Regions from separate parts of the Brevibacillus gelatini genome, predicted to be linked through region 2. Evidence: predicted binding sites of a transcription regulator. Region 2 holds the regulator's gene; the other holds the start of a gene.
The links. The regulator LexA, encoded in region 2, represses DNA repair genes until DNA is damaged. The targets are predictions, from matches to a motif close to CGAACATATGTTCG.
Positions count from the first base shown of each region.

Region 1: uvrB (excinuclease ABC subunit UvrB) is a predicted target of LexA. The motif match lies at 2,074-2,087, and genes of this name have one in related genera.

Region 1 covers NZ_CP154342.1:4,014,956-4,019,314, forward strand. Annotated here, with positions in the region: gene uvrA (excinuclease ABC subunit UvrA) at 1-5, opposite strand, end outside; gene uvrB (excinuclease ABC subunit UvrB) at 20-1,996, opposite strand; gene AAFJ72_RS19400 (flagellar hook assembly protein FlgD) at 2,175-3,107, shown strand; gene AAFJ72_RS19405 (PDZ domain-containing protein) at 3,301-4,359, opposite strand, start outside.
Region 2 covers NZ_CP154342.1:2,565,417-2,569,775, reverse strand. Annotated here, with positions in the region: gene AAFJ72_RS12280 (FusB/FusC family EF-G-binding protein) at 1-188, opposite strand, end outside; gene AAFJ72_RS12275 (CD3324 family protein) at 356-619, opposite strand; gene AAFJ72_RS12270 (DUF4269 domain-containing protein) at 967-1,533, opposite strand; gene AAFJ72_RS12265 (DUF456 domain-containing protein) at 1,661-2,146, shown strand; gene lexA (transcriptional repressor LexA) at 2,207-2,830, opposite strand; gene AAFJ72_RS12255 (LysM peptidoglycan-binding domain-containing protein) at 3,214-3,561, shown strand; gene AAFJ72_RS12250 (DUF896 domain-containing protein) at 3,653-3,850, shown strand; gene crcB (fluoride efflux transporter CrcB) at 3,961-4,317, shown strand; gene AAFJ72_RS12240 (HelD family protein) at 4,350-4,359, shown strand, end outside.

The DNA.
Region 1 (4,359 bases), 1.4 Mb from region 2:
GGCATGAAAATACCTCTCCTTAGAGTTCCGCCTTCAGCTCCAGAATCAAATCACGCAGCTCGGCCGCTCGCTCGAACATGAGGTTGCGCGCCGCTTCCTTCATTTCTTCTTCCATGCGTTCGATGACAGCCAGTCGTTCCTTCTTCGGCATCTTCTTGAAATCGGCGTGTGGCAAATAGTCCGCTTTTTCCTCTGCCACCTTTGTCGCCTCGATCACTTCGCGCACAGCTTTTTTCACCGTCTGCGGAGTGATGCCGTGCTTCTCGTTGTAGGCAATCTGGATGGCACGGCGACGCTCCGTCTCGCGAATGGCCGCGTTCATCGAGTCCGTCATCTTGTCCGCGTACATAATCACGCGCCCCTCTGCGTTCCGGGCTGCCCGCCCGATCGTCTGGATCAGGGAGCGCTCGTTGCGCAGGAAACCTTCCTTGTCGGCGTCCAAAATCGCGACAAGGGAAACCTCGGGCAAGTCCAAACCTTCCCGCAGCAGGTTGATCCCGATCAGCACGTCAAATTCACCTAACCGCAAGGATCGCAAAATCTGCATCCGCTCGATCGTCTTGATGTCAGAGTGCAAATAGCGGACCTTGATCCCGATCTCCTTCAGGTAGTCCGTCAGGTCCTCCGCCATTTTTTTCGTCAGTGTCGTGACGAGGACGCGCTCGTTTTTGGCAATCGTAGCCTGGATTTCCCCGATCAGATCGTCGATTTGCCCTTTGATCGGGCGCACCGAAATCGTCGGGTCAACCAGTCCTGTCGGGCGAATGACCTGCTGCACCAGCACCGGGCAGTGCTCCAGTTCATACGGACCGGGCGTTGCCGAGATGTAGATCGCCTGGTTGACTTTTTGCTCAAACTCGTCGAAGCGCAGCGGTCGGTTATCCTTCGCGGACGGCAGGCGGAACCCATGCTCGACCAACACGTTCTTGCGCGCCTGGTCGCCGTTGTACATCCCCCGCACCTGCGGCAAAGTCATGTGCGACTCGTCAATCAGAAGCAGGTAGTCGTCCGGAAAGTAATCAAGCAGCGTGTACGGCGCGTGTCCCGCCGGAAGTCCGGTCAGGTGGCGCGAGTAGTTTTCAATCCCGGAGCAGAAGCCCATCTCCAGCATCATCTCGATGTCATAGCGCGTCCGCTGCTCCAGCCGCTGCGCTTCCAGCAGCTTTCCGGCCGCGCGCAGCTCTGCCAGCCGCTCTTCCAGCTCTGCTTCGATGCTTTGGACAGCCAGCTTCATTTTTTCGTCGCGGGTAACATAGTGGGACGCCGGGAAAATGGCTACGTGCTCGCGCTGGCCCAAAATCTCTCCGGTCAGCACATCAATGGCGGTGATCCGCTCAATTTCGTCTCCGAAAAACTCCACGCGAATCGCCTGCTCGCTCTCTGACGCCGGAAAAATCTCCAGGACGTCTCCGCGCACCCGGAAGGTCCCCCGCGTGAAGTTGATGTCGTTGCGCGTGTACTGGATGTCGACCAGCCGATGCAATACCTCGTCCCGGCTTTTTTCCATGCCGACACGCAGCGACAGCAGCAGCTCCTTGTACTCCTCCGGCGAACCCAAACCGTAGATGCACGATACCGATGCCACAATAATGACGTCGCGCCGCTCAAACAAGGCACTGGTCGCCGAGTGGCGCAGCTTGTCGATCTCGTCGTTGATGCTGGAGTCTTTTTCAATAAACGTATCCGATTGGGGAATGTACGCTTCCGGCTGATAGTAGTCGTAATAGCTGACGAAGTATTCCACCGCGTTATTCGGGAAAAACTCCTTGAACTCTGCGCATAGCTGGGCAGCCAGTGTCTTGTTGTGCGCCATCACCAGTGTCGGCTTGTTCACCTGGGCGATCACCTGGGCAGCCGTATAGGTTTTTCCCGTACCAGTAGCCCCGAGCAACGTTTGGTGCCGCTTGCCTGCCCGGATTCCTGCCACCAGTTCGGCGATCGCGGTCGGCTGGTCACCGGACGGTTGATACTCCGAAACCAATTCAAAACGGTCCATTCCCTCGCTCATCTCCTCGTTGCATAACTGTTTCTATTTCCATTATAACACAATTCGGGCGATGATAAGCCGAAATTCGAACAAATGTTTGTCTTCATCCTTCGACACATTATACCGATAATAAGTAGTAGTGTACAAGCACGTACGGTTAGACTCGCCACCTTCAGGGAGGATCGACATGTCAGATATCGGAACTACCGTTAAAAATAACCCGTATATTCAGCCACACATGAGCTATAAAGGCAAAAAGGAGTTTACTACAGAGCTTGACAACAACGCCTTCATGAAGCTTTTGCTGGAGCAGTTGAAGCATCAAGACCCGATGTCCCCGATGGACAACTCCCAGTTCATCCAGCAAACGAGCATGATGACAATGGTGGAAAAGATCACCAAAATGGCGACGCTGATGGAGCAATCCAACAACAGCATGCTGACGCTGGAAAAGTATGAGTCGCTGATCGGCCGCACCGCAACCTACTACCTGACAACCAAAGACGAGATGACAGGTGAAACCGAAACAGAGACGAAAGAAGGCGTACTCGAAGCCGTTTACATGGACAGCGGCAAGATTTACTTCCGCATCGCCGGAGAGCCTACTCCGATTCCACTGGCGGACATCAAAGGTCTGGAGTCTCAGGGCATGACAGGAAATGCGCTCGATAGCAGCGTGAAGTTCATGAACATGATTGGCAAGGAAATCTCGTACAAAACGACCAAGGAAGTAGACAAGGACGGCAACCCGGCGACTACTGACGACATTGAAAAAGTAGACGAAATCGCGAATGCAGTCATCACTGGCTTCACCATGAAAGACGGTACGACGCAGTTTACTTTGGATAACGGCACGACCGTCAAGCTCGATCAGGTCGTGGGCATGAGCGTCAAGCCGGACAGCAACACCATGAGCAACTCGCTGCAGTACGCGCAAATGATCGGCTACAGCATCACATATACCGAAAAGCAAACCAATCCGGACGGCTCGACCACGGACAACAGTCTGAACGGCATCATTAAAGCTGTCAGCGTGAAAAACGGAGTCGTAGAGTTCGTCTTGACCGATGACAAAAAAATTGCGCTGCAGCAAATCACCGGATTTGAAGCGAGCGCCTAGTCTGCCACATATGCAAAAGCCGCACTTGCTCCCCATCAGGAGCGTGCGGCTTCTTCTTTTGCCCGGCCTTATTCTTTTATGATGGTTTGCCCCGTGAGCGCATCGACATACACCGTCGTGTCAACCTTCGCCTCACCCCCGCAAAAACAGTGCGAACGGGTTTGACTGTCGCATACCTTCTCCCCTCTGGCCATCACGCGCCTACATTCAGTTTTTCCAGCTTCTGCTTGATAAGCTCGACGACACTGGATCGTTTCAAATCGACAAATACGCGCGTCGTTGCATCCGGCACCACGATGATCCCCAGCTGATGGTGGTTCCCCGCGTAGACAGCACACTGCACAAACTTCAGCTCGCCTTCGCGGGTGAGAACTTCCATCTTGCAAAAAGCCGGATTCGCCTGCAACGCCGGATACAGCTCTTCCTTGTCCCGCACCGGAATGCCGTTTACCTTCACGATGATTTCTCCTGTCGTAATCCCGATCTCTTCAGCCCGCGTACCCGGGATGACCCCCATGACCTTGACGCCGCGAGAAGACTGGATGAAATAAGGAGAACGCTGCCTTTCTTTCCACTGGCTCCAGAAAAACAACGCTTCGTGCCCGAACAACGCAAACAGGGCGGCGAGCAAAACAAGCGGCGCAAACAAGACGGACAGGGCGCATAACGCCAATAGCCCGACTGCGTACCAGGTGAGATTTTTGGAAATTTGTCTGGCCTTTTTCATCGGGGTCATCGTCTGGGTCATATCCGAAAAACCCGTAACGGTTGGCAACAGCATCAGTCCGTAGGAAGCCAGCTCGCCCGAAAAAAACGGCCAGCCCGGATAAAGGGCACCACTAATTGTCCCCGGCTCCACCTGGACGAACAAGGCAAGCGGAGTCAGCCAAAACGAATGCAGCAGGTACGCTCCGACAATCCGCCCGCGTTGTCCTTCGACAAACAGCGGAGATGCGTCCTTGCCCCCGTTCCAGCAGACGAGCATCGCTTCGATCAGATGCATGATCGCCACCAGAGCAAGTAGCGGGATCGGCTTCGCCTGCAGCAGCATTTCCCACACGCTGCCGAGTACCGAAACGTCCCGCACCCCTGGGAATGCTTGAGCAATCGCGTGCAAAATGGATAAAAGACCTGCCGCATAGGCAAAGCAAAGAAAACGCAAGCGAATCAGCGCCAAAAGAAGAGCCAATGCCCATAATATCCATAAATCTTGTGCCTGCACGACAACTCCCAGTCCCGCAGCGAGAAGCGA
Region 2 (4,359 bases):
GAAAGCGACGCAAGCAGTTGCTTTTGTTCCTCTGTCAGCTCAGGGTAGAGCTGAAATACGGATTCCTGGGCGATTTCCTTGCGGGCCCGGATCACGTTTGGATCTGTGCTGCCCGCATAAGCATTCAACAGGCTCTGGACCTGTGCCTTGATAAAGTGGTAGTGATGGGGGAAAATAAAGGGTTCCATCTCGTCTGGTTCCTCCTTGCTGTGTACTCCGCTGATTGTCTGGAGTCGTAGTCTGTATCTACTACTCTAAAAGGAGCGGAGTGCGGAGGAAAGGGAGAGAACGATTGTAAAAAGAACTCGGCATATAAAAAGCACTGACCGTCTCGTGGACGCGCCAGTGCTTGTGTCTATTTCGCGTATACAATCTTTTTGATCGTTTCCGGCGAGAGAAAATACTGCGTGGCCAGCTGTTGAATGGAAACGCCTTCGCGAAAAGCGCTGCGGATGGCGTTGTTCCGTTCGTCCAGCTGTTTGCGAAAGCCAGTCCGGGTTCCCCATTTGTGATGGGACGTTTTTGGCTTTGGAATGTATAAAAGTTCTCCCTGCACGTACTTCTGGATTTCTGCGATCAAAGTTTCTGGCAGCATGCTCGCTGCGTTTACATATTTCATTTCCGCTCGCTCCTTATTTTTTTGAAGTGAAAAATAAGGGGCAAAGCCAGGAAATAAGAAATGAGATACGTAAGAGAAGGCGATGAATTGTCTAAACGACTGTCCACCTCATGCAAAGTATCGCCTTATTTCCGGGCTTTGCATGAGACGTTGCAGTATCTGGCAAACTGATTCCATTCACCAACCATACACCCCCTCGCTGGCGTTTGCTCTTATGCGGGCAACCAATTGCCCGCGCAGTCGTTTCCATTATAAATCATCCGTCTGCGATTTGCATCGCGTCTTTGGGGGATGAGTTCGTCAGTTTTTGCAGGACGCTCCGTGCTGTCCGATGCGACAGGTGGCCTTTATCTCCTTACCAGAGCGTGAAGCTGTTCGTCCGTCCACTTCTCCAATTCCAACAGCGCCTGGTATGGATCGTCTCCCGGGATGTGAAAATAAGAGGCGAAAGCTGGTTCCGTTTTCAAGCCGTTTTGCTTGAGCTGCCGTATGTCATGGAGGACGTTAGGGCCGCCGAGCAAAAGCAAACGGTGTTCGACGACCATATGCCGATACGCATTTTGCATTGTGACCGGACGAGGTTGGGCAAACAGCTCAAACCAGAAGCCGCAGGCAAAAAACGAAATCAGGCAGGTAGGCACGCCCTGCACGAGCAGACGAGCTTCCTTGTAGCCTTCATACGCCGCATATGAAGCGCGAACGATGGCAGCAAATCGGTCGAGATCGTAGCTTTCGCAAATGATGTCCAGGTCGCTGTCGGCGATGTCGATGTCAAGAGGGATCGTGCCCGCAAGCACAGGATCAAATTCTTTCAGTCGCTGCATGATGGCGGATTGCTCGATCGCCTGTTTCGCGGCTTTTTGCTTGCTTGTCCCATTTTGCAGGTAAGAGAGGTCGCGCCAGTTCCGCTTCATGAAAAACCTCCGTTTTGCTATCTTTTGTGCTGGTGCTCCTCCCAAACGATTTCACAGCTTCCTGAGAGAAGAGTGCAACTTGAATCGGCTGTTTCTCGTATACCTATGTGAGAGGAGTGCTTCACAGATGGATATTGTACTTTGGATATTGGTGTTGTTGCTTTTTGCACTGAGTATCGCCGGCATCTTTTTGCCAGTATTGCCCGATACGATTTTACTGTGGGCAGGCTTTTTGCTCTATCACTTTTTCATCGCCGATCCGGGAGCGGGGTTGCCAGCGTCTTTCTGGTGGGGGATGGTCGTGCTCAGTATTTTGCTGTACGGGGCGGATCTGTTGACCAACATGTTCTTCGTGAAAAAATACGGCGGTTCCAAATGGTCTTCGGTGGCTGCGGCCGTAGGGATTTTTCTCGGAATCTTCGTGTTCCCGCCTCTCGGGATGCTGATATTGCCGTTTGTGCTTGTGGTGCTGGTGGAGCTGCTCGTGCAAAAGCAACCGATGGAAAAAGCGCTCAAAGCGGGCTTCGGCTCGCTGGTCGGCTTTCTGGGCAGCGCGGTAGTAAAAGTGGTGTTGCAGGTGGGTATGATCGTCTGGTTTTTTCTTGCCAGGTAGAATAGAGACGAAAAAGGACAGCGGGGGCTGTCCTTTTTTCATGCGCATATGCGGAAACCATTAGTGGATGAGGCGATAGACGCCAATGACTTTTCCGAGAATGGTGACGTTGTCCAAAATGATCGGCTCCATCGTTGCATTTTCCGGCTGGAGACGGAAGTGGTCTTTCTCCTTGAAAAAGCGTTTTACTGTCGCTTCGTCTTCATCGGTCATGGCGACGACGATATCCCCGTTGTTGGCGACGTTCTGCTGGCGCACGATCACGTAGTCGCCGTCCAGGATGCCGGCCTCGATCATGCTGTTCCCGGAAATACGCAGCATGTACACCTTGTCAGAAGTCACGATATTTTCTGGAAGCGGGAAATACTCTTCCACATCCTCAATCGCGGTGATCGGTTGTCCCGCAGTTACTTTACCGATGACAGGGACGCGGACGACAGCGTCTTCGAAGTTGTCCTGGAAGCGGTCTTCCTCAGAAAGTAGTTCAATGGCGCGGGGTTTGGTAGGGTCGCGGCGGATCAGCCCTTTCTTTTCGAGGCGCGCCAGATGGCCGTGCACGGTAGAGCTGGAGGCAAGTCCGACAGCTTCGCCGATCTCGCGGACGGATGGCGGGTAGCCTTTTTCCCGAACTTCCTTGCGAATGAATTCAATAATGGCTTGTTGCCTGCTGGATAGTTTTGACATAGAGAGACACCCCTGATTTCTCGAACAAGTTTTCCAATATTATACCATGGGATCTTGCGTTCGACAAACATAAGTTCGATCCGGAGGCGAACAGGATTTTTTGACCGGGTAAATGGATTCGATTTGCGCCCTTCCCGGAATCAGCCTTTAAGTCGATAGGGGATGGGTTGACAGGGGATGAGGGCTAATGCATGCAGGTCAAAGCAGCAGAGCCGGGCAATAGGCAGCGGCGCCGCCGGCTTTCTCCCGAACTGAAACGGATGCGTAGAGCAGCCGCACACATTTTTGCAGGAGTGTCTGTTTTTTTCTTGACATGAACATATGTTCTCATTTAAGATGGGGTTACGAAAACATAGAACGTATGTTTGCAGGGGGTTATTACGATGAAAGTCATGTCTAGCCATAACCGTTTTGAGAAAAAGCAGCCTCGCCGCGTCCGTCTTGGCATCACGAGGGGACAAGCTATTTTGTTTTTGATTGCGTCCTCTCTCTTTTTTTACCTGTTGACCGAACTGGTGTTTGCCTCTGCGTCCCAAGCAGAGCCGCCAGCGCCAAAAGGAAAAGAAGTGACCGTTCGTTCCGGCGACAGTCTCTGGACGATCGCTGTGCGTCATCAACCGTCGGAACAGGTGGATGTGCGTGATCTGGTTCAGGACATCAAAATCGCGAACGACCTCGACAGCAATCTGATCTATCCGGGGCAGACCTTGTTCATCCCGGAAGCGGACTGATTCGGCACTTGTCTGTCGGCAGCTATCTTGCCAGTTCCGACTGATATGATATAATAAAGCGGCATTACTACTGAGTGGGAGGAACCGGAAAGTGGTATCTGACGCGGAAATTAAAAGAATCAATGAACTGGCCAAAAAATCGCGCGAAGTGGGCTTGACCGACGAGGAAAAGCAAGAGCAAAAAGCGCTGCGCCAAAAGTACATCGATGCGGTTAAAATGTCGCTTCGAGCGAATCTGGATTCCATCCGCTATGTGGAAGATCTTGAGGATCATCGTCCAAAACACTAAACTTGTTTGTGCTGATACGGCAGACATCCTTGCTTGACGCTCGGGTGTCTTTTTGTTCCTTATGGCAGTCTGCCTGTTTGGCGAGCGAGGAGGGGAAACTGTTGGCTTGGGTGGCTGTAGCAGTTGGAGGAGCAGTCGGTTCGTTGCTTCGTTATGGGCTGGCGCAGGTGGCAAATCTGCCAGGCTGGCCTGTCGGCACATGGCTGGCGAATGTCATCGGTTCGTTTGCAATCGGCGTTTTGTTTGTGATAGGCAAGGAGCGGGGAGGATTCTCGCCTGAACTGTATCTGTTGTTTACCACGGGAATGCTGGGTGGATTCACGACGTTTTCCACGTTCTCGCTGGAAGTGGTTTCCTTCTGGGGAGAGGGGCAATGGCTGCGCGGTCTCGCTTACGCCCTGCTCAGTATTGGGATAGGTCTTTTCTCTTGCGCGGCGGGAATCTGGCTCGCCAGACAAATGCAATAACAACAGGATAAATGACGAGAGGGGGGATGGGTGTGAGTACCC